3 regions of the Polaromonas potterensis genome follow, and region 3 is predicted to be linked to each of the others. Evidence: predicted binding sites of a transcription regulator. Region 3 holds the regulator's gene; each other region holds the start of a gene.

The links. Region 3 encodes sigma-54, which starts transcription at its own class of promoters, with help from an activator protein. Its sites were predicted from a motif close to TGGCANGNAANCTGCTTT; they were not measured.
Region 1: the regulator sigma-54 is predicted to act here: its motif matches at 4,918-4,935, upstream of R6254_RS00880 (pilin).
Region 2: the regulator sigma-54 is predicted to act here: its motif matches at 7,868-7,885, upstream of R6254_RS07095 (cistern family PEP-CTERM protein).

Annotation. Positions count from the first base shown of each region.
Region 1 is NZ_JAWQLX010000001.1:185,095-194,860, forward strand. Features, by position in the region: gene tfpZ (TfpX/TfpZ family type IV pilin accessory protein) at 1-149, opposite strand, end outside; gene moaC (cyclic pyranopterin monophosphate synthase MoaC) at 195-683, shown strand; gene R6254_RS00870 (PglL family O-oligosaccharyltransferase) at 720-2,009, opposite strand; gene R6254_RS00875 (PglL family O-oligosaccharyltransferase) at 2,600-4,261, opposite strand; gene R6254_RS00880 (pilin) at 4,346-4,879, opposite strand; gene R6254_RS00885 (GspE/PulE family protein) at 5,041-7,446, opposite strand; gene R6254_RS00890 (MBL fold metallo-hydrolase) at 7,443-8,234, opposite strand; gene R6254_RS00895 (CHASE2 domain-containing protein) at 8,268-9,766, opposite strand, start outside.
Region 2 is NZ_JAWQLX010000003.1:214,154-223,919, reverse strand. Features, by position in the region: gene R6254_RS07140 (putative Ig domain-containing protein) at 1-1,006, shown strand, start outside; gene R6254_RS07135 (Smr/MutS family protein) at 1,167-1,829, opposite strand; gene radC (RadC family protein) at 1,843-2,517, opposite strand; gene R6254_RS07125 (FKBP-type peptidyl-prolyl cis-trans isomerase) at 2,697-3,170, shown strand; gene ispH (4-hydroxy-3-methylbut-2-enyl diphosphate reductase) at 3,272-4,246, shown strand; gene R6254_RS07115 (threonine/serine dehydratase) at 4,250-5,191, shown strand; gene serS (serine--tRNA ligase) at 5,234-6,559, shown strand; tRNA gene R6254_RS07105 (tRNA-Ser) at 6,697-6,784, shown strand; partial or broken gene R6254_RS07100 (hypothetical protein) at 6,813-7,007, shown strand; gene R6254_RS07095 (cistern family PEP-CTERM protein) at 7,150-7,824, opposite strand; gene R6254_RS07090 (sensor histidine kinase) at 8,402-9,766, shown strand, end outside.
Region 3 is NZ_JAWQLX010000001.1:580,073-589,838, reverse strand. Features, by position in the region: gene R6254_RS02820 (THUMP domain-containing class I SAM-dependent RNA methyltransferase) at 1-340, opposite strand, end outside; gene R6254_RS02815 (RNA polymerase factor sigma-54) at 498-2,033, opposite strand; gene lptB (LPS export ABC transporter ATP-binding protein) at 2,181-2,948, opposite strand; gene lptA (lipopolysaccharide transport periplasmic protein LptA) at 2,959-3,588, opposite strand; gene R6254_RS02800 (thiol:disulfide interchange protein DsbA/DsbL) at 3,735-4,388, opposite strand; gene R6254_RS02795 (SPOR domain-containing protein) at 4,440-5,123, opposite strand; gene argS (arginine--tRNA ligase) at 5,138-6,811, opposite strand; gene R6254_RS02785 (hypothetical protein) at 7,225-7,575, shown strand; gene R6254_RS02780 (LysR family transcriptional regulator) at 7,778-8,695, opposite strand; gene R6254_RS02775 (sugar phosphate isomerase/epimerase family protein) at 8,762-9,667, opposite strand; gene R6254_RS02770 (VOC family protein) at 9,664-9,766, opposite strand, start outside.

The DNA.
Region 1 (9,766 bases), 390 kb from region 3:
CGCCCACCGGAAATATCACGATAAGGGTAAGGGTACCAAAGTACAAAAACCAGCCATGCGGCCAACGCCGCAACCACCAAGCTGAGCGCCAAATGAATGCCGGCGGCCGAAAAACGGCTTTTCCAGGAAGAAATTAAGGTTGCGGACATGCTCTTATGATGAGGGATGCTTGTAAAGGTTTCGTAACCAACTATATGACCACGACTTCACCACTGACACATTTTGACGGGCAAGGGCAGGCGCACATGGTCGATGTGGCCGCAAAACCCGCGACCCACCGCGTGGCCGTGGCGCAAGGCCACATCGTCATGCATCCGGCCACATTGGCCATCATCCTGGAAGGCACGGCCAAAAAAGGCGATGTGTTGGGTATCGCCCGGATTGCCGGCATCATGGCCGCCAAAAAGACCAGTGATCTGATTCCCTTGTGCCATCCGCTGGCACTGACCCATGTGGCGCTGGACTTCACCCCCGATACAGCCAACACCTGCATCACCTGCCTGGCAACCGTTGAAACCGTCGGCCCGACCGGCGTCGAGATGGAGGCCCTGACCGCCGTCAACATCGCCCTGCTGACGATTTACGACATGTGCAAGGCGGTGGACCGGGGCATGACGATGACCGAGGTGAAGCTGCTGGAAAAGCATGGCGGGAAATCCGGCAGCTACCTGGCGCAGCCCTGAGCGCGCTTGCACCAGTCGGCCCCGTTGGCTGAGCGCCTAGGGGGCGGCATGGGCCTGGCGCCAGCGCGCATGCGCCTCAGGGTAAGCGGCACGAAAGCGCGCCAGATATTGCGCAGCCTCCTCATCACGACCCAGCATCACGGCGCTTTCGATCAACTTTTCCACCACCCGCGGCTCCGGCGAATAGTGCAGCAGCTCAAGCGCCATGGCATGCATCGCCTGGGCATTTTCGGGCTTGAGCGTGGTGATGCTCAACTCCGCAAAACGAACCTGATCTTGAAACAGCCAGCTGCCCTGTATTTTGGCCAGGGTATCGGCGTGGTAAGCGGCGCTGCGCGCTTCCGGTGGCAGGTAAATCTGGCTGACCCGGTAATAGCTGACGGCCAAACATGCCAGAGTAGCTATCAAAATGACAGCAATTAATGCCTGCAGATATTGGGCTAGAGGCCTATTTTCCTTAAATTTTTGACTTGAAGGCCACAGCAGCCACAGGCACAGGCCCACCGCCAGCTGAAACGGCCCGTACCACAGCGGATACTCCAGCAGGCTGTGCAGGCCGATGACGGCCAGCACGCCCCAGGCCATTTGCCGCCCCCCATCGGCTTCACGCCAGGGCTGGGCCCGCCAGACCAGCCAGCCGGCGCCGCCGCATAACGCCACGGCGGCGGGCAGGCCCAACTCCACGGCCAGTTGCAGCGGCAGGTTGTGCGCGTTGTCCAGCATGGCGCAAAACCGCGGACCCTGGTACACCGTGATGAAATGTGCGTAGTCCAGCTCACCCCAGCCCCAGCCGAGCCAGGGTTTTTGGGTGATCAGCGTCAACACGTTGGACCACAATATTTTTCGACTCTCGCAGGTCGGCGCTTCTGTCAGCCGGCCAAACAAGCCGCCGCTACGCGTGCCGCTCACCAGTTCCAGCAACCAGGGCAAGCTGAGCACAGCGATCGCATAGGCCAGCAAGGCCTGCAAGGCCTGCAACGCCAACACCAGCAAGTGCCGCCGACCCGGCAGCGTCCACCAGGCAGTGAGCAAGGGGATCAGCAACCACTGCAGCAAACCCGTGCGCGAACCGCTGCTGGCGTTGCCCAGCGCCAACAACACAGCCACGACACTGAACCATCCCCCTGGCAAACGAGCGGCAGGCGCGGCTCGCGTGGACCATCCGGCCAGCGCAATCAACGCTACCAGGCCTATGCTGGTCAGCGTGGCGAACTGATTGCGCTGGCGCAGATTGGCAAAGGCCTCACCGGGTAATGTCTGGCTGACCCAGGGGCTCAAGGCCTGCTCCAGCCCTAAATACTGCAGCAGCCCCAGCACGGCGCTCATACTGGCTGCCAGCAGCCAAGCGCCAGCAACTAGAGGACCATTGAGCCAGCGCCGAAACAGCCACACGATGACCGCGCAAAGTGCCGAAAGCAGCCATGGCCAGGCATTGGGCGTGGGGCCCGCGGTGTAAGGGCTGAGCCACGGCAGGAGCAGCCATAGGCCAAGCAGAGAATTCGGCAGCAGCCGACTGCCCAATGTGTGCGGCAGGGAAGAATTCATTCAGCGTCGGCAAGAGGCAGAACCAACATGGACGCCGATCGCGAACGACATGGGCATAGAGGGCCAATTCTCGCAGCACGACCGTCGCGTTCATCCTTGCACTGCCGACCACGGCCTGGACGCGTGCACCAGGGCCAGCACACGCCATTTCCGCTCGATTTCGGACACCAAGCGACCGCTTTCATGCCGTATTCAACAGCTTTGGCCGTGCACTATTCGGCAGCAGGCCGGGCCGTGACGCAGCTCGGCAAAACTCTTGATTGCAAGACCTGACCTCACTACGATGCAGAGCGGATCGGATCATGGCGAGCACTTTGCGGTCTTGAGCGGAGGATGGAAAAACTGTCGTCTTTTGTCTTGACAAGTGGGTGTCATATCTCAAGCGCTTTCAACTGCGGGTACGTGGTATTGGCTAGCTCTGTCCACTTGGCTTTGATTCCTTCGTACGCTTTTTCTCCATGCATGGCGCGCATGACCTTGAGTTGTCGGACAGCTTCTTGTGGGCTGCCATTCAGGGCAAGGGAAAGTGCATAGCAATTTTGAACCGCCACCCAAGGAAATCGCAATGTGGCGGTACGAAGCAGGTCGATTTCCTCATGCGACATATGGGGTCTTGGCGTTGTTCGTGTCGCCGCAACCATGGCCCTGAGCTGTGTTAGCAGGACAATATTTGGGCGCTCGTAGCCAACAGGTGTTTGACCTACATTCAAAGACTCAAACCTGGCGACACGAAAGTCCTCTTCAATCTCCAGGTACTCCACACCCACCCACGCCAATAGCGAACCAAAAATAATCAAACCACCGACGAGAACCTTTCTCGAGATCTTTTTTCCCGCAGGCAGAGCGTAGTTTTGCTCCAACATGCCAATTGCCAGCAGGGCAGGCACCAGCAAATAAGCATAGGCAAATGGGTACTCCAGCAAGCTGTGAATCGCAAAGGGAATCAGCAAGCCTACGGCATACCAAGAAGCCACCGTTTGAACAGACCTCACCCGTCGCCCCCCCCAAACGCCTAATGCACATAGAGCGAACACTGTCAAAGGCAGACCCATACCAATGGCCATGTCCAGGATGACGTTGTGTGCGTAGGAAAACGGCAAGCTGTTGGAGTAACTATGCAGCACTGCATTGTGTGCGGTGGGGACACCCAGAAGCCCCCAGCCTAGCCAAGGCTTTATCCACACCGCTTCCCATAATTGTTGCCACACCTCCACACGAACACCGGCGGTGGTGTTAATCGTCCCCCCCCCCCCTTCAGGCAGAGGGCCTGCTTCTTGAATGTGGGTAATCAAAGTTGGCCACACCCACATGCTGGTGAGGAGCGCCAACACACCGATCACCACCCACGGCCATCGCAAGGCACGGATAAATACCTGCCGACGCGCAAACCACCAGAAGCATAAAATCAGGCCGCTGAGCAGGCCGGTTCGCGATTCCGAAATGCCCATGCCCACGAGCAGCAAAAGGCTTAACAGCAAGATCACGGGGCGGCTGATGCCAAAGCGCTGGTCAAGGTAAATCAAGCTGGCGGCCCCCATGACCAAGAGGGTCCCTAAATGGTTGGCCTGTCCAAAGTTAGCACCAGGGCGACGGAACCTGGGTGGCCGCAATATCCAGTCTGACTCCGTCCACACGCCTAAGGCCTGGATCAGTGCAACAAGTGCCGACGCCAGCGCAGCCAAAAGCAACGCAGATGCCAGCGCGGTGGGCCACGCCACATCCTCACCATGCAGTTGGGCAACCAGCAAGGCGCCTATACACAGCAGGGCATACAACAGCAAAACGGCAGCATCGCCTCTCAGAACAATTTGCCCTGTGGCATATTGAATCGCGACAAGCAGGCCCATGCCAAGGAATGCAATGACAGGCATGTTCAAGCGCACCGGAACAGCGTTGCGACACCTGACACCCCAGCCCCACATCAGTACCGCTAAAAAAGCAAAAATTTCACCGTGCACAGCTCTCCACGGGAGCGCATTAGAGCTCTGCAAAAAACTGCACATCAATAAAATCAACCCTGGTGCGTAGTGCATATGGTGAAAATAAAAAAGAAAACAAAAACGCCCCCGAAGGGGCGTTTTATGCAGTGTTGATTAAACGATCAATGCAGCACCACATTAGCCGCGGCAAGAACCCGGCAAATACTTTGCAACTACGGTCGTGCCATCGGCTGCGTTGCCGCAACGCCACTGATAAATCGTCACACCAAAATCGGTATTTGCGAGCCGCGCAGCAGTACCGGCGCCAACACCAGCGTTGGTGTTTTTCATGGGAGCCAAGGAAACGACGCCACCTACAGTTCCATCCGCTTTATTTTTTATACCCTGCGTGGTTACCTGAACCAGGCCAGTGTTATCGGTTGCAACGGATAGAACATAGGTCGAAGGACTTGGGATGACGTTGCCGGACGCATCCGTGACGCCAGCTTCGCAACCCCAAGCGTTCGCAGCTGGCAGGTTACCACTAGAAGATTGCACAGTTTCGGTGATGGATGTACGGCAACCAGAGGCTGCCAGAATCGCTTCAGACATTTTTGCACGCACCGTGTAATCCTGATAGGCAGGCAAAGCCACTGCAGCCAAAATACCAATAATCGCCACGACGATCATCAATTCGATCAGGGTGAAACCCTTTTGCATAGAACGCTTCATGAAAAAACTCCTTGATTAAAAAAACTAACACAGTTGCATGAGCAGACTTCGTGCCACCCGATTCATGCCATGCAATGTGCGATTTAGTTCTCAATTTTCTGTTCATTCACCTAAATAGTTATTTTTTCTGACACACAACATCAAATGAAATGACATTTTTGTCATTTGATACAAACGGAGCGGACCATCTTCAAATCCGTCAGGCCCATCAAAACCTTCTCCATACCGTCCATCTTGAGCGTGCGCATTCCGCTGTTGACCGCCGCTGAAAATAACTCCGCAACGCGCGCCCGTTCCTGAATCAGTTTTTTGGCCGCGTCATCGGCAATCATCAGTTCGTGCAGGCCAATGCGGCCTTTGTAGCCGCTCTGGTTGCATTTGTCGCAACCGACCGCTTTGTAAAGTGTGAGCCGGCCTTCTTTGCCATACCGGTCCATCCAGTCATCCAGCAGCAGTTGCGACTCTCCCCCGACATCTGCTTTCCAGGCATCGGTGTGGCGTAACTCCTCGGCATATTCCTTGATGAAGTCCTTGAGCTCTTGCGAACTCGGCTGATACGCTTGTTTGCAGTCGCAAAGCTTTTTAACCAGGCGTTGGGCCAGGATGCCGAGCAAAGCGTCGGCGAAGTTGAAGGGGTCCATGCCCATGTCCAGCAGCCGGGTGATGGATTCCGGGGCCGAATTGGTATGCAAGGTCGAGAACACCATGTGGCCGGTCAACGAAGCTTCCACGCCCATGGACACGGTTTCCTTGTCGCGTGACTCGCCGACCATGATGATGTCCGGGTCGGCGCGCAAAAAAGCACGCATGACCAGCGCAAAGTCGATGCCGGCCTTTTTGTTGATCTGAACCTGGCGCAGGCCTTTTTGCGTGATCTCGACCGGGTCTTCGGCGGTCCAGATTTTGGTGTCCGGCGTATTCAGAAACTTCAGAATCGAATGCAGCGTCGTGGTTTTGCCGGAACCGGTCGGCCCGCAGACGTAAAACAGGCCATAGGGCTTGGAGACGGTTTTTTCGAGCCGCTCTTTGTTGTGTGCCGTCAGTCCCAGCTTTTCGAGCGGAATCGGTTCGCCCGCCGCCAGAATCCGCATGACAACGTCTTCCACTCCACCGGAGGAAGGAATGGTGGCGACGCGCAATTCGATATCGAGTGGCCCGTATTTTTTGAACTTGATTTTGCCGTCCTGCGGTTTGCGCTTTTCGGAAATGTCCAGATCACACATGATCTTGAGCCGTGTGACCATGGCCTGGCGAAACTGGGCCGGCACCTCGATGTAAGGCTGCAAAGTGCCGTCAATGCGAAAACGAATGCCGGTCTTGGCCTTGCCCGGCATGGGCTCGATATGGATGTCGGACGCCTTTAGCTTGTAGGCGTCAACAATCACCTTGTTGACGAACTTGACCAGTTCGTTGTCGGCCGCCGCCGACTCCAGGGCGGAGTCGTCATGGGCATCGTTCTCCAGCGGCGAGTCCATGTCGGCCAGCAACTGGTCGATCGAGCCGCCATCGTTGCCTGCGCCGAAAAGTTGACCCAAGGTCTCGTCAAACTCGGTCTGTGTAGTGACACAGTAAAAGAACTTGCCTATTTTCGGAAACACCTGCGGAACCACGCGCGCACCACGCACGGCCTCGGGATCAACACACATGATGGTCAACCCGTCCGATGTTTCTTCCAGGGGCATCCAGCCTTGTTGCTCGATAAAGTGCCGCTTGAGCAGGCCATGCAAGCTCTCGGAGCGTATACGCCCGGCGCTAAACGCCTGGTACGGCACACCAAAAAATCTGCCCAGCGAAGCGCCTAGCTGCGCCGGGCGGATGCGGTAGCGGGTCAGCAGGAGATGCTCGACCGACTGACCTTCTTCGCGCGCTTTGTGAAGACATTGCAGCAACTCGTCCGGCGACAACACCCCTTCGGCCAGCAGGCCGTCGTATTTGGTGGCTTTGCGCCGCAGACCGTCTTCCTGCCGCTGCATGCGCTGACGAAGCGCAATCCCCAGCGTCTTGCATAGTTGCTGCGCACCCTCTTCTTCCAGCTTGGCAAAGGGCTGGTCGCTGCGGTTATTGATCACCTGCAAAACACCGTACAAGGTGTTTCCGTCCATCACCGGCGCGACCAACATTTGTTTGGTGCGGTAGCCGGAGCGTTTGTCGACTTCTTTCAAAAAACTCAAATTCGGATGCAGCTTCTTAAGCGCGTCTTCGTCGTAAACATCCGCAATATTCACCATGGCCCTGGACAGTGCCACATAACCGGCAATACTTTGCACGCTGATGGGCAACTTCAGGTCGCGGCTGGTATTCAGGCCGGTCTTGACTTTGGAGATGATGGCGCTGCGGTCCTCATTAACCGCATACAAGGTCAGCCGGTCCGCATTAAACAACTTGCAGATGTCCTGGCTGGCCTCCAGCATGATCTGGTCAATGTTCTCGGTTTCGTGGATGCGGTTGGTCACCAGTTGCAGCTGGCGAAAATACAGCACTTCAAACGTGACGCCGCGCTCCTGGGGCGGAAGCTTCTGCGAGACAAAAAACTGGTCTTCGGGATCTCGCGGCAATACGGCAGTCATAGTTCAAACTCCTGACCCGCCCGCAGCCAGCGTATGTCGTGGGTGCCATTGGGGCCGACCGGGGTTGTCTGGTCAAAGCGCTGGATCTCGGCCATGATCAAATCGGTTTCCGCTGGCTTGGTATGGGTGATGTAAATCGGATAATTCCGGCTTTTGTCGATGCAATCGAGTTCGCTCGCCAGGACATGCGGCGACAGATGCAAACTACGCTTGGCCAGCTCACGCTCCCGGTTGCTGAAGGCGGTTTCGATGACCAGCATCGCCACCTTGAGCTGATTGATCCGCGCCCACAGTGCAGGATTGCGTTCCGTGTCGCCGGTAAACACCCAGTACCCGGTCTCGGCAGCCACCGCATACCCAACCGCTGGCACGGTGTGCACCGCCGGCAAGACTTCTACATGTTTTCCGGCGACCAGCAGCTTTTGGCCGACCGTCAGCGGATGGAAGCTGACAAAGGGCGCCTCCGGCGTTGGAATTCTTGAGAAGTCAGGCCAGATGATGTTGTTGAAAATATGTGCCCGCAGCGCATCAATCGTGCCCTGCAAGGCGTGAATCTGTAGGGGCGTCGTCCTTTGCGCGGCGATCGCGTCCACCATCAGCGGCAAGGCGGCCACATGATCCAGATGAGAGTGCGTGAGCAGGACATGGTCAATGCCGCGCATCTCGTCCAGCGTGAGGTCGCCCACCCCCGTCCCCGCATCGACCAGCATATCGTGATCGAGCAGGAAAGACGTGGTCCGGCAGTCTTTGGCGATGGCTCCTGAGCAGCCCAGTACACGTACTTTCATAGTTTTGAGGTCTGATGCGGTTGTAGCGAGGGTTTATTTGGTGTCAAAGTTGGTTGCCCCGTCCCAGGCGGGATCCAACGGCAACAGCCTCATGGAGGCTACACGTTCTGCATACAGCCGGTAAAGGTACTTTTTCGCATTCATACGTTGCAAATTGAGCAAATGCACATCACAGGCATCCCAAGCCTGGCCGCGGTAGGCCTTGAGGGCCAAAGTCCATTCTTTCAGTTCGCTGCTGAGCTGCTTGTCGAGCTGACCTAAAGGCGCCACCGGACAAAAAATCGCCACCGCCTGGTCTTTGCCTTTGACCCGGACCTTGTCGAGTTCTTGCCAGGCAAAGTCGCTCGCCAACTGGCGGGTGGACTCACTGGCCACAGTATCGACGCCATAGGTTTTGGACAGCCCCTCCAGGCGAGCGCCCAGGTTGACCGCATCACCAATCACCGTGTAGCTGCGGCGGATATGGGAGCCCATGTCGCCCACACACATGCTCCCGGTATTCAGGCCTATGCCTATGCCAATCTCAGGCAGGCCCTTGGCTCGGTGCTCTTCGCTGAGCTGGCGCACGGCCTGAACCATTTCCATCGAGGTCTTGACCGCCAGACTGGCATGGGCCGGCGTGTCCACCGGCGCGCCCCAGAAGGCCATCACGCAGTCCCCCATGTATTTGTCGATGGTGCCACGGTTGCTGCGAATCAGGTCCGTCAACCGGCTGAAAACGCTGTTGAGCAAAGCCTGCAGTTGTGTAGGCTCCATGGTTTCGGACATCTGGGTAAAACCGCGCATGTCGCAAAACATCACCGTGAGTTCCTTGGCCGAGGCTTGCATGCTGTAGCTGTCGGGGTCTTTGAGCATTTCGTCGACCAGTTCGGGCGGCACATAGGTGCCGAACAGGTTGGCCAGTTCCCGCTTGGAGCGGCTCTCGACAAAATAGCCGTAACTCATATTCAGGGCAAAGGCCGTGAGCGCCATGACCAAGGCGGTGGCCAGGGGCAACACCAGGCCATAGGCCGAATACAGCCAGAAGTTCAGCCCGACCAGAACAGCCACCATGGCCGCGCTGGTGGCGACGGCCTTGGGTGCGGACAACACGGGCAACACAAACGCCAGGGTCAAGCCCGACAGGATCAGGATCAGCACCTCGTAACCGACTGCGTAGTCCGGTTTCACCAGGACCTTGCCATCCAGAAATCCTGAAATCACATTGGCGTGGGTCTCAACACCGGGGTAGGTCTCGCCAACCGGTGTCACCCGTAGGTCCAGCAGACCCGGTGCGGTGGTGCCCAGCAGGATGATTTTGTCCTTCAGCTGGCCTGGCGTGATTTTTTGAGCCAGCACATCGGATGCCGAGATGTAGCGAAACGAGCCGCCATTGGCACCCCCCGCCCCCCGAAAGGGCACCAGGGTCGCCACCCGGTCGTCCACCGGAATAGCAAGGGACTTGTTGCCTTGTTTGAGCAAGATGCTCTCCAGGCCCTGGTAATGACGTGTCAGGAATTTTTCCTGCGGGAAACCAGGCGCCACATCAGGCA
Region 2 (9,766 bases), on a different contig from region 3:
TGTAGGCGCATCCTCGCAGGCCAACCTGCGCAAGGTCGGCTGGTCGCAGCGGCGTGGTACCGATGCGTCTGCCCAGGACTATGGCGGCGGTATCGCCGTGGCGGCTGCGGACCCTGCGGCGGCGGGCAGCGGCCTGCCCCATTTGCCCGAGTCACGGGACCAGGCCCAGCAGGCTTTCTCGTGGTGGGTGGGCGGGGCGCTGGACTATGGCCGGCAGGACGCGAAAGGCCAGCAGGCGGACTACAAGTTCTCGACCAGCGGCCTGAGTCTGGGTGTGGACTACCGCCTCGGTGATCGGGCCACCATCGGCATGGGGGCGGGCGTCAGCCGCGGCAGCACCACCATTGGCAACGACGGCTCCAAGAGCTCGGCTGGCAGCACGGTGGCGGTGGTGTACGGCAGCTTGCGGCCAGCCAAAGATGTTTTTATTGATGGCATTCTGGGCTACGGCAAGCTGGACTTCGACACCACGCGTTACATCACCGACGGCGGTGGTTTTGCCACCGGCACGCGCCAGGGCGACCAGATTTTTGGCTCGCTGGCCAGCGGGGTGGAATACCGTGGCGCGTCCTGGTTGTGGTCGCCTTACGGCCGGATCGAGAGGAGTTCGACCAAGCTGGATGCCTACACCGAGACGGCGCCAAACCTCAAGGCACTGACCTACTTCAAGCAGACCGTGCGCACCACCAATGGCATCCTGGGCTTGCGCGCAGAAGGGCGCTACGCCATCGCCCTGGGCCTGCTGATGCCGCGTGTGCGCGTCGAGTTCAACCACCGCTTTGAAGGCACGGACGAGGCCCGCCTGGCTTATGCCGACCTGGGCCCGGGCGGCCCGGTGTACGTCGTGCGCAGCAACGCGCAGGACTTCGGCAACTGGACCACCGGCCTGGGCGCCAAACTGGTCTTGCGCAACGGCGTGGCCTTGTCGCTGGACTTCAACACCAACATCAACATGAGCAGCGGACGCAGCCAGTCCCTGACCTTCGGGGTGAACGCACCGTTTTAAGGGCAAGCAGGGCCGACGCCAACACGCCGCGCACGGTGACGCCGGCAACGAAAAAAACAGGCTTTGTGCCTGTTTTTTTTCGATTTTTGAATGAAATTGGTCTCTAGCCCAATCAGGACGGGCGCAAGCAGCTATTGAATCAATAGCGAATGAAGGCCGCTCAGCTTTGCGCCAGCAACACCACCAGCGCGCCGGCGCCACCTTCGGCCGGCCGCGCCTGCACAAAAGCCAGCACCTCGACTTTCTGGATCAGCCAGCTTTGCACCCGGCCCTTGAGCACCGGGGTTTTGCCGGGTGAACCCAGGCCTTTGCCGTGGACCACGCGCACGCAGCGCAGGCCGGCCTTGTGGGCTTCGCGGATAAACACCGACAAGGTGTCGCGCGCCTCGTCGCGGCGCAGGCCGTGCAGGTCGATCTGGCGCTGGATGCTCCAGTTGCCGCGGCGCAGCTTGCGCACCACGTCCGGCCCCATGCCGGGCCGGCGAAAACTCAGGGCCTCGTCGGTGCCGAGCAGGGTTTCGGCGTCAAACTCGTCGGACAGCGCTTCGCGCATCACCGATGCTTCGTCGCGCATCTGTTGCACAGGAATCGGTGCTGGCGGGGCCACCACCAGCTTGGCCCGGTGGCCGGGCCGGTGTTTGACGGGCAAGGCCTTGACGGGGCCGATGGCGTGTGAAAACAGGTTTTTGTCGGCCCGGGCCTTGGCCGCGGCGGCGGCACGTGCCGCTTTCTGCTCGGCTTCGTGGCGCGCGCGTGTATCGATTTCGAGCTTGATGGTTTTCAGGCCCTTCAAGTCCTTGATGGCGGGGTGTTTGGCGCTCATGGCAATCTCAAAGTCAAAGCAGGCCCAGCTCGGCCATGGACACCGCCTGGCTGCGGGTCACCACAAAGTGGTCCAGCACCCGCACATCGACCAGGGCCAGCGCGGATTTGAGCGTTTGTGTCAGGGCCTCGTCGGCGCGTGACGGTTCCGCCGCGCCGCTGGGGTGGTTGTGCGCCAGCACCACGCTGGCGGCATTCAAGGCCAGGGCACGCACAACAACTTCGCGCGGGTAGACGCTGGTTTGGGTCAGGGTGCCGCGAAACAACTCTTCCAGCGCAATCAAGCGGTGCTGGCTGTCCAGAAACAAGACGGCAAATATTTCATGCGGGCGGCTGCCCAGCTGCAGCTGCAAATAGTCGCGCACCGCCTGCGGCGTGGAAAACAGCGGCTTGTCCTGCAGTTGCTGCGCCAGTGCACGGCGCGCCAGTTCCAGCACGGCAACCAGTTCGGCACGTTTGGCCGGGCCCAGGCCCTTGATGCTTTTCAGCGCTTCCGGGCCGGTGTGCAACAGGCCGGCGACGCCGCCAAAGGTGTCCACCAGTTCCTGACCCATTTGCAAGGCGTTTTTGCCGGGCAGGCCGGAGCGCAGCAGCAAGGCCAGCAGCTCGGCGTCGCTCAAGGCGCCGGCGCCACGGGCCAGCAGCTTTTCGCGCGGGCGGGCGTCCTCGGGCAGGTCTTTCAAAAGCATGGGGGCCTCAGGCAGGGGGTGAAAAACACCATCACAAGGGCAGTATCAGGGGTAAAACGGCGGCTTGCCCCCGTCGCTACAGCATTTTCTACAATAGGGGCAGTTTACAAACACTTGCTAGCCGCCAGGCTGACCCTACACATATCCGTCAGCCCAGTGCGCTGATCGCCGAAAGTCCTATGTCTATTGTGGAAACCCCCGCGCCCGTCCTGATTCAGCCAGGTTCTTTTCTGACCCTGCATTACCGCATGGCCGGCCCGGACGGCGCCGACATCATCAACACCTTTGCCGGCAAACCAGCCACCTTGAGCCTGGGCACGGGCGAGTTGTCGCCGGCCATCGAGCAGCGCCTGCTGGGTTTGCCGGAAGGCACACGCACCACGTTCGACTTGGCCGCCGGCGAGGCCTTTGGCGAGCGCAATCCCGAGCTGCTGCAGTGGGTGGCGCGCAAGCTGCTCAACGAACTGGGCGCCCCGGACGAAAAATACAACCTGGGTGATGTGGTGCAGTTCCCGACGCCCAACGGCATGGGCCAATACGCCGGCGCGGTGCAACAGGTCAAGGAAGCCGGCGACGCCGTGCAGTTTGACTTCAACCACCCGCTGGCCGGTCAGCCGGTGGTGTTTGAGGTTCACGTGATTGGTGTTTTATGACCGGCAACGACAAGATGACAAACAAAGAGCAATTTTCCGACGGGCCGCCCCTAGGAAAATTAGCCCCCTCGGGGGGCAGCGCAGTACGCGAAGCGACAAGCGTGGGGGTCATCCTCCTCGCCGAGCCGCGCGGCTTTTGCGCCGGTGTCGACCGGGCGATTGAAATTGTCGAACGTGCCTTGGCCAAGTTCGGCGCGCCGATTTATGTGCGCCACGAAATTGTGCACAACACCTACGTCGTCAACGAACTCAAGGGGAAAGGCGCGATCTTCATCGAAGACCTCGATGACGTGCCGCCCGGCGCCACCCTGGTCTTCAGCGCCCATGGCGTCAGCAAGGCCACGGAGCGCGAGGCCGAGGCCCGCGGCTTCCAGATTTTTGACGCCACCTGCCCGCTGGTGACCAAGGTGCATGTCGAAGTCGCCAAGCTTCACCGCGAAGGTTACGAGTTCATCATGATTGGCCACAAGGGCCACCCCGAGGTCGAAGGCACCATGGGCCAGCTCGACAGCGGCATCCACCTGGTCGAAGACGTGGCCGACGTGGCGCGTATCAACCCCGCGCAGACCGCCAAGCTGGCGGTGGTGACACAAACCACCCTGAGCGTGGACGATGCCGCCGAGATCAGCGCCGCCGTCAAGGCGCGTTTCCCGCAGGTGCGCGAACCCAAACAGCAGGACATCTGTTACGCCACACAAAACCGGCAGGACGCGGTCAAGGTGATGAGTCCGCAGGTGGATATTCTGATCGTGGTCGGCAGCCCGACCAGCTCCAACAGCAACCGCCTGCGCGAGCTGGCGGTCAAGCTGGGCACCGAGTCCTACATGGTCGACGACGCCAGCGAGTTGCAGCCCGCCTGGTTCGAGGGCAAAAGCCGCGTCGGCCTGACGGCCGGTGCCTCGGCCCCGGAAATCCTGGTCAAGCAGGTGATAGACCGCATCAAGGCGCTGGGCGCCGTGTCGGTACGCAAGATGCCAGGCATTGAAGAAACCATCAAGTTCCCGCTGCCCAAGGGGCTGCGCATGGACGGCCCCGCGCTGGACGCGATTGGCAGCGACCTGCACGCGGACTCTTGAATGATGAGCGATCGCTATCAAATCGAGAGCTGCCAGCGCTCGTTCTTAAAGGGCTACAGCCACTTTATTCATAAAACTCCGGTGATGAAGCTGCCCGGTCGCGCCTTGGGCGTGGCCTGCGCCGAAGTCTGGCTCAAGCTCGAACATTTGCAGACCGGTGGCAGCTTCAAGGCGCGCGGCATGTTGAACCGCCTGTTGTCCAACCCGATTCCGGCCAGCGGCGTGATTGTGGCCTCGGGTGGCAACGCCGGCATTGCCACCGCCGCGGCGGCGCGTGAGCTCGGTGTGCGCTGCGAGGTGTTTGTGCCCGAGGTGTCGCCCGCCGCCAAACGCGTCCGGCTCGCGGCGCTGGGCGCGCAGGTGGTAGTGACGGGGGCGGCTTATGCCGAAGCGCTGCAAGCCTGTCTGGCGCGCCAGCAGGAAACCGGCGCCTTGTTGACCCATGCCTACGACCAGCCCGAAGTGCTGGCCGGTGCCGGCACCCTGGCGCTGGAAATCGAAGAACAGGCCGGACTGCCGGATACGGTGCTGGTCAGCGTCGGTGGCGGCGGCTTGATCGGCGGTATTGCCCATTGGTTTGAACGCCGTTCGCGCGTGGTGGCGCTGGAGCCGGAGCTGGCGCCAACCCTGTTCAAGGCCCGTGAAGCCGGCCAGCCGGTGGACGTGGGTGTGGCTGGCATCGCCGCCGATTCGCTGGGCGCCAAACGGATTGGCGGGCTCGCCTGGACCGCAACACAAGCCCATGTGCAGGATGCCTTGTTGCTCAGCGACGAGGCCATTCGTGCGGCGCAACTCTGGTTGTGGAAAGAGCTGAAACTGGCCGTGGAACCGGCGGCGGCCTTGCCGCTGGCGGCGCTGCACAGCGGCGTGTATGTGCCACGTGCCGATGAAAAAGTCTGCCTCATCATCTGCGGCGCCAATCTGGACCCGGCCACCCTGGCTTGAGTCTTTGGGGTGGGGCGGCGGGCGCTCCATTAAAATCGGCGCATGTTAGACATCAACCTGCTCCGAAAAGACCTTCCCTCGGTGATTGCGCGCCTGCAAACCCGCAAAAATCCGCAAGCCTTTCTGAATGTGGAGGCTTTCCAGGCGCTGGAGGCCGAGCGCAAGACGCAGCAAATCCGCACCGAAGAGCTGCAAAACCAGCGCAACACTCTGTCCAAACAAATCGGCCAGCTCAAGGCCAAGGGCGAAGACGCGGCGCCTGTGATGGCGCAGGTCACCGCCTTCAAGGCCGAGCTGGAAAGTTGCGCCTTGCGTCTGGACGTGATCCAGAGCGAGATGCAGGCGCTGCTGCTGGCCGTGCCCAACCTGCCGCACGACAGCGTGCCGCAAGGTGCAGGCGAGGCCGGCAATGTCGAGGTGCGCAAATGGAGCCCGGCGCAAGGCGTGGGCGGCACACCCGCGGCGCTGGCGTTTGAAGCCAGGGACCATGTGGATGTTGGCCAGCCGCTGGGGCTGGACTTTGAACTCGGCACCAAGCTGACCGGTTCACGTTTCACCGTGATGCAAGGGTCGCTGGCGCGCCTGCACCGGGCTTTGTCCCAGTTCATGCTCGACGTGCAGACGCAGGAACATGGCTACACCGAGTGTTATGTGCCCTACATCGTCAACGCCGACTCGCTGCGCGGCACCGGCCAGTTGCCCAAGTTTGAAGAAGACCTGTTTGCCGCCAAGAAGGGTGGCCAGGAAGGAGAGGCCGAGAACGCCGCGCTGTACCTGATTCCGACCTCGGAAGTGCCGCTGACCAACTTCATGCGCGACGAGATCGTGGCCGAGGGCGAGTTGCCGCTCAAGTTCACGGCGCACACCCCGTGTTTCCGCTCCGAAGCCGGCAGCTACGGCCGCGACACCCGCGGCATGATTCGCCAGCACCAGTTCGACAAGGTCGAGATGGTGCAAATCGTGCATCCTGAGCACAGCTACGACGCCCTCGAAGCCATGACCGGCCACGCCGAAACGATACTGCAAAAACTCGGCCTGCCGTATCGCGTGATGTTGCTGTGCACCGGTGACATGGGTTTTGGCGCCAGCAAGACCTATGACCTGGAAGTCTGGTTGCCCGGCCAGAGCGCCTACCGCGAGATCAGCTCGGTCTCCAACTGCGAAGCCTTCCAGGCGCGCCGCCTGCAGGCCCGCTTCAAGAATGCCCAGGGCAAAAACGAATTTGTGCACACCCTCAACGGCTCCGGCCTGGCGGTGGGCCGGACCTTGGTCGCGGTGCTGGAGAACTACCAGCAGGCCGATGGCTCGGTGATCGTGCCCGAGGTGCTGCAGTCTTATATGGGGGGCATGACGGTGCTGAAGCCCTGACGGTTGCTTGCCGAACGCAAGTGCGCCGCGCAGGGCCGCCCCAAGCAAGCACAGCCCCCACGGGGGGCAGCGCAGTACACGAAGTGACAAGCGTGGGGGCTCTATCTAGAGCCTGTTAGAATTGCAGGCTTGAATCAGGAGAGGTGGCAGAGTGGCCGAATGTACCTGACTCGAAATCAGGCGTACCGCAAGGTACCGTGGGTTCGAATCCCACCCTCTCCGCCAGTAAAAAATTCTAAGTCCTTGATTTAGAATGAGAAAAGCCACCTTTGGGTGGCTTTTTTTGTTGTCGGGCCATATTTCTGACCACATAGACGTGGCGACATTGAATGCCATCAGGCCTTGGGCATGGCGAGAACACATGTCCATCCGCGAGATGGCAAGGCGTACAGCCCTGGCTCGCAACACAGCGAAGAAGTACCGGCAATCAGATGAGAGGGAGCCCAGGTAGGCAAGGTGGGTCAGTTCAAGCAAGCTCGAGCCCTAAGCCGAGACGCTGGCCCAAAACGGTGGTCACGCGCTACGGTGTCAGTCGTCCAACGCGGGAAGTTGGGGCGCACCAGCCCCTCCTCTTGGCTGGCGTTGCACGCTCACGCGCGGCGGCGGCGCCCAAGTGCGATGCCCAGCAAGCCCAGGCCAACCAGTGCAATCGAAGCGGGTTCAGGGATGACTTGGCGGGGCGTGGGGCCGCAACCAGGGCTACCGACAATGCAGCCAGCGAACTCATAGGAGTTGCCCGCTGTTCCGACATCCTGGAATTTCACCCCATAGGGGCTCGTGAACGAAATTCCATTCGTGAAGTTGCCGGCCGTTGTCAAAATCAGCGAAAAAATGTCGGATAGCCCTTCGCCAAGGCCGTTGTTGATATTTCCGCCGGAGCAGTTATTGCTGCGCCAAATACACAGGTCGACGGTCTGGAATGAGGGGAGGTTTTGGTTGATACCGGCGTCCCAGCTTCCTGTGGCTGACGCACCCGTCAATGTAGGGCTGACCGTGTCAATGCCAAACGACATCAAGCGATTGCTGCCCGGGCCACTGGAGTTGTTCGCTACTGTCAGCGCAAATGTGGCACTGTTGTTCGATATGGCGCTGAGCGTGAACTGCATGATCGCGGAAAGTGTGGCGCCATCGCGGGTGGTCGAATACAGGATGGCGCCCGTGTCGTTGACATTATTGAAAGTTATCACCGACGCGCTGGCCCCCCCTCCGAATCCAATCAATCCTCCACAAAGGGCTGCGACTTGAATGATTTTTTTGAGGCTCATGAAGAACTCCTTGAATGGGGGCATGGTGGTGTACGCTTGCCATCAAGCACGATTCATACCACTTGTAAATTTCTTATAGAAATCAAGACTTTATGTATTGATGTCGATGAAAGTGTTAATGAAGTGTAAAAAATTCCGACGCGCACAAGCGTGATCGTGTTGATCGTGAGCCAGGGCTGTTCGCCTTGCCTCGCGGATGGACATCTGATCTCGCCATGCCCAAGGCCTGATGGCATTCAATGTCGCTACGTCCCTCGCTCCTAATTTCTACCTGCCTCAAAAAACTCACAGGGTAGGGCCTACGTAGGTCAGGTTTCGACGGCATTCAACAATCCCGTGAAAGTGATTCCTCAGAGGCCTCGAAATTCGAGTATTGGGCGAAACAATCAACGCAATGCTGTTGGATTGAACAGTTGAGCCCGTGTCCGGTTCTCCTACGACTTGCCCTCCCGAATACCTCACCGTGTTTCGGAAAACCCCTGAAAGCCCCGCCAGTCGGGGCTTTTTTGCGTCTGAGCGGCGTCTTCGCAGGGTTGAGGCGGGGGTGTTGGGTTCTCATGACCAGTAAACTTCAGGCATGAATTCCGCTGCCTTGTCCGCACATGACGATAGTCCGCAGCTTGTGACCGATATGACCGCGCGTGATGACTGGGTGGAGGTGCAGCTGATGCACAACTTCATGCGCCATGCCCGGCCGGCGCTGCACATGGCGACCCTGGTGCTGCCAGTGATCGTGGCGATTTTGTACCAGGACGTCAACCAGGCGGCTTTGCTGGGCTGGGCCCTGGCCGTGGTGTTGATGACGCTGGTGCGTTACCGGGTGGTGAGCCTGTATTACCGCGACTACGCCAATGCCCGCAGCGCCGCCAGCGAAGGAGCGCAACTGCGGGCCTTTCTGTCGCGTTACGGCTGGACCTGGACCGTGAGCGCCGTGCTCTGGGGCGGTTCGATGTTTCTCTACTTTCGCAAGGCACCGGTGTATGACCAGTTCATCTGCCTGATCGTGCTGGTAGGCATGGCCGGTTATGCGACGGGGGCATTTTCAGCTTCCTGGCGTTGTTTTAACGGTTATATCAATGGGCTGGCGGGCAGCACGCTGGCCGCGGTGGCTTACAGCGTGGTGTTGGAGCAGCCTTTTCTCGGAACCGGCACGACCTACGGCCTGGTTCTGCTGGTGCTGATTTATTGGGCCGCCGTACGCGCGGCCGGGAAAGGGTTTCACCGGGGGCAGCGAAAAAACCTGGAGCTGCAGTTTGCCAATGCGGCCTTGATCGCCTCGCTGACTGAGCAAACCCGCACGGCGCTGGAGGCCGTGGAGATCAAGAACCGTTTTATTGCCAGTGCGGCCCACGATTTGCGCCAGCCGGTGCATGCCTTGAGCCTGTATGCCGATTGGCTGCGGGCCGAACCCGAGATGGTCACACAGCTCACCCCCAAAATCGTGCAGGCGACGCAGGCGGTCAATGCGCTGTTTAATTCGCTGTTTGACTTGGCCAAGCTGGACGCCAATGTGATCGAGGTGAACTGGCAGCGGGTCGATCTGGCCGCGCTGGTGGATGAGATGGTGCTGCAATACGCCCCGCTGGCGCAGGAAAAGGGACTGGTTCTGCGTCAACGCGTGGTGCCGGCGGAATTGCTCTCAGACCCCGAATTGCTCAAGCGCCTGATCGGCAACCTGCTGTCCAATGCGATACGCCATACCGAGCGCGGCGGCATTTTGCTTGCCCTGCGCCAGGGGCCGGCCGGCCCGGCCATCGAGGTCTGGGACACCGGTGTCGGGATTGCGCCCGAACATCAGCAGGCGATTTTTCAGGAGTTTTACCGCGTGGCCCTGCACAACGGCACGGAAGAAGGGTTCGGGCTGGGCCTGTCCGTGGTGTCGCGGCTGTGCAGCGCGCTGAATTGCCGCTTGAGCGTGCGCTCGCGGCCTGGCCGGGGCACG
Region 3 (9,766 bases):
TCTTGAGCGCGGCAAAGTTCAGGCTGGTCAACGGGCTGTGTTGCGCCGTGACCTCGATCTTGAAGGTCTGTTTGGGCGTGAACCAGATTTCCCAGGCCACGGCGGCGGCGGCGTTGTAGAGGTCTTGTTCGCTGCGGTACTGGTTGTGCTGCAGCTCGATCAGCACACGCTGGCTCAGACGGCTGTGCAGGTTGAGCTGCAGCGCGTCGCGCCAGGAGCCGGCCACCTGCACGCCGGCGCGCCAGGCCTTGCCCTGGGTGCCGGTGATACGTTTGACCTCGGCGGCCAGCAGTTCCTCGACACCTGCGGCGCAAGGTAAAAATAGTTGAAGTTGGTTCATATGTGGGGCCTCTAGGGATTTCTAGAAATTCGGTTATCGGGATGCAGGGCAAGGCGTGCGGCGCGCAGGACACCGGAATGCACTTCGGTGCATGAGGATTCCGAGCACCGCGCAACGCGGCCAAGCGCCCGAGAACCGGATTTATAGAAATCCCCCGTTATAGGGATTTTCGCAGGTTCGCCGGTGCGATGCGCAAAGCCTCGCGGTACTTGGCCACGGTGCGGCGTGCGCATTCGATGCCCTGCTCCTTGAGCATTTCGGAAATCTGGTTGTCGCTGAGCGGTTTGGTCAGGCTCTCTGAGGCGACAAACTGCTTGATCAGCGCCCGCACCGCCGTGCTGGAGGCATTGCCGCCGGTTTCCGTGCCCAGCGCCGAACCAAAAAAATACTTCAGCTCGAAGGTGCCAAACGGCGTGTTCATGTATTTGGCCGTGGTCACGCGCGAGATGGTGGACTCGTGCAGGCCCAACTCGTCGGCGATTTCGCGCAACACCAGCGGACGCATGGCGAGTTCGCCATGGGTGAAGAAGTTTTTCTGCCGCTCGACAATCGCGCTGCTGACCCGCAGGATGGTGTCAAAACGCTGCTGGATGTTTTTGATGAACCAGCGCGCCTCCTGCAGGCGCTGCTGCAGGGCCTGGCCGTTCTGGCCCCGGTTCTGCTTGAGCGCATTGGCATAAATGTCGTGCACCCGCAGGCGCGGCATCACGTCGCTGTTGAGCGAAACCTTGAAGCCGCGGCCGGACTTGACCACGATCACATCGGGCACGATGAGGTTGCGCTCGACGTTGACAAAACGCCGGCCCGGCTTGGGGTCCAGCCGGCCTATCAGTGCAATCGCGGCCTTGATCACGGTGTCGGGAAAACCGCACAGCTGCGACAGACGCTTGACGTCGCGTCGAGCCAGCAACTCCATGGGTTGCTGGCACATGGCGATGGCGGCGCGGGTTTCGTCGGAGTTTTTGCACTCCAGCAGTTGCAGGCCCAGGCACTCGGCCAGGTTGCGCGCGCCCACGCCGGCCGGCTCCATGTGTTGCAACAGCTTCAGGGCCACGGTGAACTCGTGCACCATCGCTTCGACTTGTTCCAGGTCGTCCCCGGCCAGACCCGCGGCCAACTCGGCCAGGCTGTCTTCCAGGTACCCGTCGTCGTTGAGCGATTCGATAAGAAAATGCAGCGCCGCCCGGCCTTCGGGCATCAGGCGCAGGGACAGCGCCTGGCGGTGTAAATGGTCTTGCAGCGATTCATGGCTGCGCGCCAGATCGGCGGCATCGACCTCGCTGTCGTCGTTGTTGTTTTTGCGCGGCGCGGCGTCGCCGCCCCACTCGTTGTCGTCGGGCGCGGTGTCGACACTGCCGTCGCCGTCCCAGCTTTCCTCAAGTTTGGCCTCGCTGCTGGGTTCAGCCTCATTTTGGCTTGTAGCCCCCGCGCCATCTGCGCTGACAGCTATGGAATCCGTAGCAGATTCAAACTCACGGGTTTCCTGGCTGACCGGCGTGTCGGCCTGGACCAGGCCAAAGTCTTCGCGCGGCGCGGCTTCTTCGGAGACTTCAAGAAAAGGATTTTCGTCGAGCATCTGCTCGACTTCCTGGCTCAGCTCCAGGGTAGACAGTTGCAGCAGGCGAATCGATTGCTGCAACTGGGGCGTCAGCGCCAGATGCTGCGAAACGCGTAGGGACAGGCCTTGTTTCACGACATCCCTAAGTGCGCGACAAAGCGGGTTGGGATGTATGAACCAAGCGGGGGCCGCGCAACCGGCTTTGCCGGGGCGCAGGCGCCGCCCCCTGCAGGGGGGAGGGAGCTACACGCAGTGAGCGACAAAGGGGGGGAGCCAAAGTGATCACATCTTGAAATGTTCGCCCAGGTAAACCCGGCGCACATCGGCATTGTTCACAATTTCAGAAGGGGTGCCCGTGGCCAGCACGTGGCCATCACTGATGATGCAGGCATGGTCGCAAATGCCCAGGGTTTCACGCACGTTGTGGTCGGTGATCAACACGCCGATGCCGCGGGACTTCAGGAAACCGATGATGCGCTGGATCTCGATCACGGCAATCGGATCGATACCGGCAAAAGGTTCGTCCAGCAAGATAAAACGCGGCTGCGTGGCCAGCGCCCGGGCGATCTCGACACGGCGCCGCTCGCCGCCCGACAGGGCAGGCGCGGGTGAATCACGCAGGTGGTCGACGCGCAAATCCTGCAGCAAGGCGTCCAGGCGTTCGTTGATGGCCTTGGCGCTCAGCGGCTTGCCGGCTTCGTCGGCCTGCAGCTCCAGCACGGCGCGCACATTCTGCTCGACCGTGAGTTTTCGGAAAATCGAGGCTTCCTGCGGCAGATAACTCAGGCCCAGGCGCGAACGCTTGTGGATGGGCATGTGTTCGATGGACTCGCCGTCGATGGTGATCTCGCCGGCGTCGGCGCGCACCAGCCCCACGATCATGTAAAACGACGTTGTTTTGCCGGCGCCGTTGGGGCCTAACAGACCCACAACTTCGCCTTTTTGCACCGTCAGCGAAACATCCCGCACCACCTTGCGGCTGCCGTAGGACTTTTGCAGGCCGGTGGCCACCAGGCGGCTGATGGGCGCGGTTTCCGGAGACACATTCATGGCGTCGGTGTTATTTTTTGTCATTGCCCAGCGTGGTACTGGGCCGCAGAACAGGCGCCGACCCGGAGGGCGCCGCCGGGGCGCCGGGGGCGCCCGCTGCGGGGGCCTGGTTGCGCGGCGCCAGCAGGGCGCGAATCCGGCCCGAGGGGTTGCTGGCCGTGCGGGCTTTCTCGCCGCTGTCGACGGTGAACACGTCGGTCGGGTTGTCGTAAACAATCAGGTTGCCGTGGGTTTCGTCAGCCAGGGTCGCGCCTATGTAGCGACGCAACACGGCCTGGCGGATGAACTTGACGGTGTCGGCGCGGCTGTCGTATTCGATACGTTCGCCTTCACCTTCAATGTATTCGTCGACCAGGTCGCGCTTCTTGCGATAAAACGCCAGCTTGCCGGGCGCCGCGACCACGATGGCGCGCTGGTAACCCTCGGCGTCCTGGATCACATCGACCTGCGCACCCCGGATGATGATGGTGCCCTTGGTGATCACCACGTTGCCGGTGAACACACTGGTTTGATTGAGGTCGTCATGACGCAGGGCGTCGGCCTCGGCGTTCATGGGCTGGTCGCGATCGGCCTTTTCAGCCGCAACCGGAAAGACCGCCAGGGTGGCGGCCAGCATCAGTACACAGGCGGGGTAGTTCATAAAGGCACGAATCTTGCTGCTTTGGTGGTGTTGCTTCATTGTAGCCATGGCACTCCCCGGAATTGGCAAGGTGCATAAAAAACCCGCCGGATCAGGGCGGGTGAGGCGAAATACCCGGCGGCGGCATCCAGCTGGCCGCTTGGGGATTAAGCTTTTCGGGCCTGGGTAATCAGGTAGTCCGTCACCAGCAGCGCGCGATCCATGGTTTTTGCCAGTTCGCCTGAAGTATAGAAACGCCCGGCCACGCCCAGGGCTGGCACGCCGTCCACCTTGTAGGCGTCTTGCAACTGCGTGGCCTTGCGAGCCTTGGTGGCGATGCCAAAGGAGTTGTACATTTCCACAAACTTGGCCTTGTTGATGCCTTGCTTCTCGGCCCAGGCGGCCACCAGCTCGGGGGTGTTCAGCATCTGCTTTTCGTTATGAATCGCGAAAAACACCTTTTTGTGGAGTTCGTCGACCTTGTTCATGGCTTCCAGCACATAGTAAAGACGCTGCTGCGGCTCGAAGTCGGCGCGGAAGGACACCGGCACACGCCGCACCGCCACGTCTTGGGGCGCTTTTTTGCTCCAGGCGTCAAACGCCGGCTCAAACTGGTTGCAGTGCGGGCAGCTGTACCAGAAAAACTCCACCACCTCGACCTTGCCGGCCGGCGCGTCGACCGGTGCGCGTTTGTCGAGCAGCAGGTAATCGCGGCCTTCCTGGGGCGCTTGGCCCTGGGCCTGGGCCGAGGTTGTCAAAGCGCCCAGGGAAGCGGCGGCAGCCACGGAAGCGGCGGATATCGAAAATTCACGTCTTTGCATCAAGCATTTCTCCATTAGTGCGACAGGTTGGACACCCTGGCCTCAGAAAGTTCAGCGCTGAACCCGGACCAGGGCAGTTTCGATGCCGCTGCCATCCAGGCGCTCCTTGGCTTTGTCGGCATCCTCTTTTTTATCAAACGGCCCGAGGCGCACGCGAAACACGGTGCGGCCCGACTGTTCGCGCTCGGTGACCTTGGCTTCCAGGCCCATCAGCGAGATTTTGGCGCGCTGCTGCTCGGCGTCTTCAGGCGTGCGGAAAGCCCCGACCTGCACAAAATAATTGAAAGGGTCCGGGCCGGACGCAGTGGCCGGCGTCGCCAGCTTGGCTTTGGCCAGGTCACCGATGGGGTCGGCCGATGGCGGTTTCGCGGGCTTGACGGTCGGGTCGGCCACGGGTTTCTGCGCGGTCACAGGCGCTTGCGGCGTGACATCGGTCACCGGGCCGCCGGACGCAGTGGCCGCCGCTGGCGCGGACGCCGGTTTGGCCGGATTTTTGCCGTACAACGGTGCGTTCGGGTTCCAGTTCTGGTTCTTTTTGGCCTCGGCCGCGTCATGGTCGGGGTTGCGCGACTGGCCCTTGTTCATGAAAGGCACGGGCACCTTGGTGATGTAAACGGCCACGGCCAGCGCCGCGGCCAAGCCAATCAGCGCGCCAATGATCAGGCCCAGAAAGGTGCCGCCGCGTTGTGGGTTCATGCCTGGCCGGCTGGGCCGGTGGGAGGGGGTACGCGCCATGGTCTCATCATTCCTTACATTTTGCGCGGGGCATCAACACCCAGCACGGCGAGGCCATTGTGCAACACCTGCGCCGTCGCCGCGACCAGGGCCAGGCGCGCGAGTTTGACCACGGCGTCATCAACCAGGATGCGCTCGGCATCGTAATAGCTGTGGTAACAGGCGGCCAGTTCGCGCAGGTAAAACGCCACGTCGTGCGGCGCAAAACCGCTGGCGGCGTTGCTCAGCATGTCGGGGTATTTGGCGATCAGCAGCATCAAGGCCTGGGCCTGCGGGCTGTCCAGCGCTGACAGGTCCACCGACTTGAGTTCGGCCTCGTCGCCGCCCCAGGCGGTCAGCACCGAGCAGATGCGGGCATGGGCGTATTGCACGTAATACACCGGGTTTTCGTTGTTTTTCGCCAGCGCCAGGTCGATGTCGAAGATGTATTCGGTGTCGGGCTTGCGGCTGAGCAAAAAGAAACGCACGGCGTCCTTGCTGGTCCACTCGATCAGGTCGCGCAAGGTCACATAACTGCCGGCGCGTTTGGATATCTTGACCTCTTCGCCATTGCGCACGACCCGCACCATGGTGTGCAAGACGTAGTCGGGGTAGCCCTGAGGCACACCCTCATTGGCCGCCTGCAGACCGGCGCGCACCCGGGCAATCGTGCCGTGGTGGTCCATGCCCTGGATGTTGATGGCCTTGCTGTAGCCGCGCTCCCATTTGGCCAGGTGGTAAGCCACGTCAGGCACAAAATAGGTGTAGCTGCCGTCGCTCTTTTTCATCACACGGTCTTTGTCGTCACCGTAGTCGGTGGACTTGAGCCACAAAGCGCCGTCCTGCTCGTAGGTCTTGCCGGCGTTCTTGAGTTTGGCCACCGTGGACTCGACCCGGCCCGAGCTGTACAGGCTGGACTCCAGGTAGTAGTTGTTGAACTTGACCGAGAAGGCTTTGAGGTCCAAATCCTGCTCGTGGCGCAGGTAGGCAACGGCGAACTGGCGGATCGAGTCGGTGTCTTCCACGTCGCCCGAGGCGGTGTATTCGCGGTCGTCGGACTTGACGGTTTTTTTGGCCAGGAAGTCAGCCGCGATATCGGCGATGTAGTCGCCGTTGTAGGCCGACTCCGGCCAGCCGGCGTCGCCGGGCTTGATGCCCTTGGCGCGCGCCTGCGTGCTGGCAGCCAGCGTCTGGATCTGCACACCGGCGTCGTTGTAATAAAACTCGCGATAAACCTCGGCGCCCTGGGTGACAAACAGGTTGCAGATGGCGTCACCCAGGGCGGCCTGGCGGCCATGGCCCACATGCAACGGCCCGGTCGGGTTGGCCGACACAAACTCGACAATCATGCGCTGGCCGTTGGCGGCCTGGGTGCCGTAGCCGGGTCCGGCCTTGAGCACTTCGCGCACGGTTTCTTGCTTGGCTGCGGGTTTGAGGCGGATGTTGATGAAGCCGGGGCCGGCGATCTCGATGGCGTCCACCCAACGCTCGAAAGCCGGGGCTTTCAGCAGGAGGGCGCGCAGGTTCTCGGCCAACTGGCGGGGATTGAGTTTGAGCGGCTTGGCCAGCTGCATGGCGGCCGTGCAGGCGAAATCGCCATGGGCCGCCACTTTGGGGGATTCAAACGCGGCCTTGTCGCCTGCGCCTGGGGAAAGTTCTTCCAGCCCCGCAGCCAGGGCCGCGAGCAGGTCTTGTTTAATCGAGAGCATGGGCCGATTTTACGGTTAAGAGCCTGCTCCCAATCTCGATGGGGTCGCGTTGGGACGCAATCGGGATGAGTTGGTCGCCAAGATCACGCAGCATGGGCTCATGCCCATGCAAGGGATTTGGTGGGCAAATCGCCCGATTTCGCCCCAACCCGAAGGGCAGGTGCCTTTTCGGGCGCTCCGCGGCGTTGCGGCGCTTGCCAATAGCCAGCTATTGGCGGCGCACCGCGCCTTGCAGCCCATCCCGAAAAAACACCTGCGCGGCCCCATGGAGATTGGGAGCAGGCTCTTAGCCGCGTGCCGTCCGGGCCAGGGACCTACCCGGTCATCGAATTTGCCCGGCGAAGCGTTATGTGTTGGAATTCCACCCGGAATTCAATCCTGATTCCCCACCCTTCCTACTCCTGGAGCCACCCATGAAAAAACTGTTGTCCCTGATCGCTATGACCTTTGCCATGTCGATGGGCCTGTCGGCCGTGGCCCATGCAGCGGGCGCCGATACCGATTGCGCCGCCAAGTCTGCCGAGAAAAAGCTGGCGGGTGCCGCCAAGGCCAGCTTCGAGAAAAAATGCATGGCTGACGCAGGTGCAGCGCCCGCAGCCCCTAGCGCCGCCTGTGAAAAATCGGCTGCCGACAAAAAACTCGCCGGCGCCGCCAAAACCTCACACATCAAAAAATGCATGGCTGACGCAAAACCCGGTGCCACGCCAGCTGCTGCGGCTGCCGGCGCCAAACCCATGGCAGCTGATGCTGGTGCGAAGAAATAAGCCGTCAACGACGGCTCTGGCATTGAACTGATGCCGCACCCCCGTCCGGGCAACCTGGCGGGGGTTTTTACTGGGGCAAGGGGGAAATTCGAGGGTTTGCGCGTCGCTATTAATTCAATAGCTGCTTGCGCCCATACCTAAAGGGCTAGAGGCTCTTTTTTCTTAAGAAACCACGCCAGACAGCAAAACGCCCCCGGCCTGGCTAACGTTTACGCGCACCGGCCCAGAATTCGGACTGGCTGTAGTTGTGTTTCAAAAAATCAATCCACAGCCGCACCCGCAGCGGCAGGTGTTTGCGCTGCGGAAACACGGCGTAAATGCCGTTGGGCGGCGCATCAAAGTCTTTCAGCACCGGCACCAGCTTGCCGGCGGCGATTTCCGCCTCCACCTCCCAGGTACTGCGCCAGGCAATGCCGCAGCCGTCCATACACCAGTCGTGCAAGACCTGGCCGTCCGAACAGTCGAGCGGGCCGCCGGGTTTGAAATGCACCACCTCGCCGCCGACCAAAAAAGCCCAGCCCCGGGTTTGCGAGGCATCGCTGGACAGGGTCAAACAGGCAAATTTGGCCAGGTCGGTCGGATGTTGCGGTGTGCCGTAACGTTTGAGGTAGTCGGGTGCGGCCACACACAGGCGCCGGTTGTCGGCCATACGCACGCTGACCAGCGAGGAATCCGGCATGTCGCCGACCCGCACCGCGCAGTCAAAGCCTTCCCCGGCCAGGTCCACCACGCGGTCGCTAAGGTTGAGCGAAATGGTCACATCGGCATGGAGTTCACGAAATTTGGGCACCAGGGGCGCAACATGGCGGCGGCCAAAACCCGCCGGCGCGGTGATGCGCAAATGCCCGCTGGCCTTGACGCCGCCGGCCGAGACACTGGCCTCGGCGTTGGCAAAGTCCACCAGCAGGCGCTGGCAGTCTTCCAGGAAGGCGCTGCCTTCATGGGTCAGGGACATGCGGCGTGTGGTGCGCACCAGCAGCTTGACGCCCAGCCGTTCTTCCAGCGCATCCAGCCGCCGGCCCATGATGGCCGGCGCCACCCCTTCGGCCTTGGCGGCGGCGGTCAGGCTGCCACGTGTGGCGACCGACACAAAAGACTCCAGCTGCTTGAGTTTGTCCATGCGTCATTATGTACAAAATTGTTTCGAATCATCTTGTTTTTCAAATGATTCCGACAATTCGCATACTCAGCCGACTGTCCTGCGTTTCAGGCGGATCTGATTCGGCAAAGGCACGGAACGCCGCAGCACATCCTCGCCCAGCCACAAGGCCGAACGCCAGGCGCGCTGGGCCACGGTGGCTAGCGGCATCTGCTGGTAGTCGTCGTTGAAGACCTCGAAGCTGTAATCGCCGCGGTAACCCAGCTCGTGCAGGCGTGTCACCAGCGCCGCGAGGGCTTGGCTGTGCACACCTTCGCCGGGAAAGACCCGGAAATGCCGGGCGGTGGCGATACGCTCCTCGACCGACTTGATCTCGGTCCACATGAAGTCGGCCAGTTGCACCAGGAATATCTTGGCCGGGTCCAGCAAGTCCAGCTCGTCCAGCGGGGTGCGGGTGGCAAACATGTGGAAGGAATCAAAACCCAGGCCGAGGTTGGGCATGTCGGCCTGGCTGATGATGTCCCAGGCCTGCGGAAATTCATTCACCGTGCGGCCCCAGGACAGGGCTTCGTAGGCGATCCGGATATTCATGGGGATGGCCAGCATGGCCAGCTTGCGCAGGTCCTTGACCAGCACCTGCGTCTCGCGGGTGGCGTGTACGGAGGTCGACGAGCAGATCAGCAGCAGGCGGCAACCCAGCCGGTGGCACATCTCCAGCATGGACTTGGCAATGTCCACCTTGTAGTCATGCAGGTGGCCTGACAGGCCCTCGAAATCACGCAGCACCTGGAAGCCCGTGACGCGCAGGCCGCTGGCACGCACGGCGGCCACGGCCGCTGCCAGGCCATCGGGGTGGCCCACCAGGTCCTTGGCGGCCAGCATGATCTGGGTGAAACCGGCGTCACGCACGGCCTGGAGTTTGGCTTCCAGCGGGCCGGCCAGCGAGATGGTGTCCATCCCGAAGTCGGCTATGTTGCCACTGGCGTGGCTCATGATGAAACGCCGCGCTCGTTGTGCACCAGCTCGAAACTCACACCGCCCGGCCCGGTTTTGACCAGCGCCCCCCGATCAGCGGTGTGTACGCCACTTGAT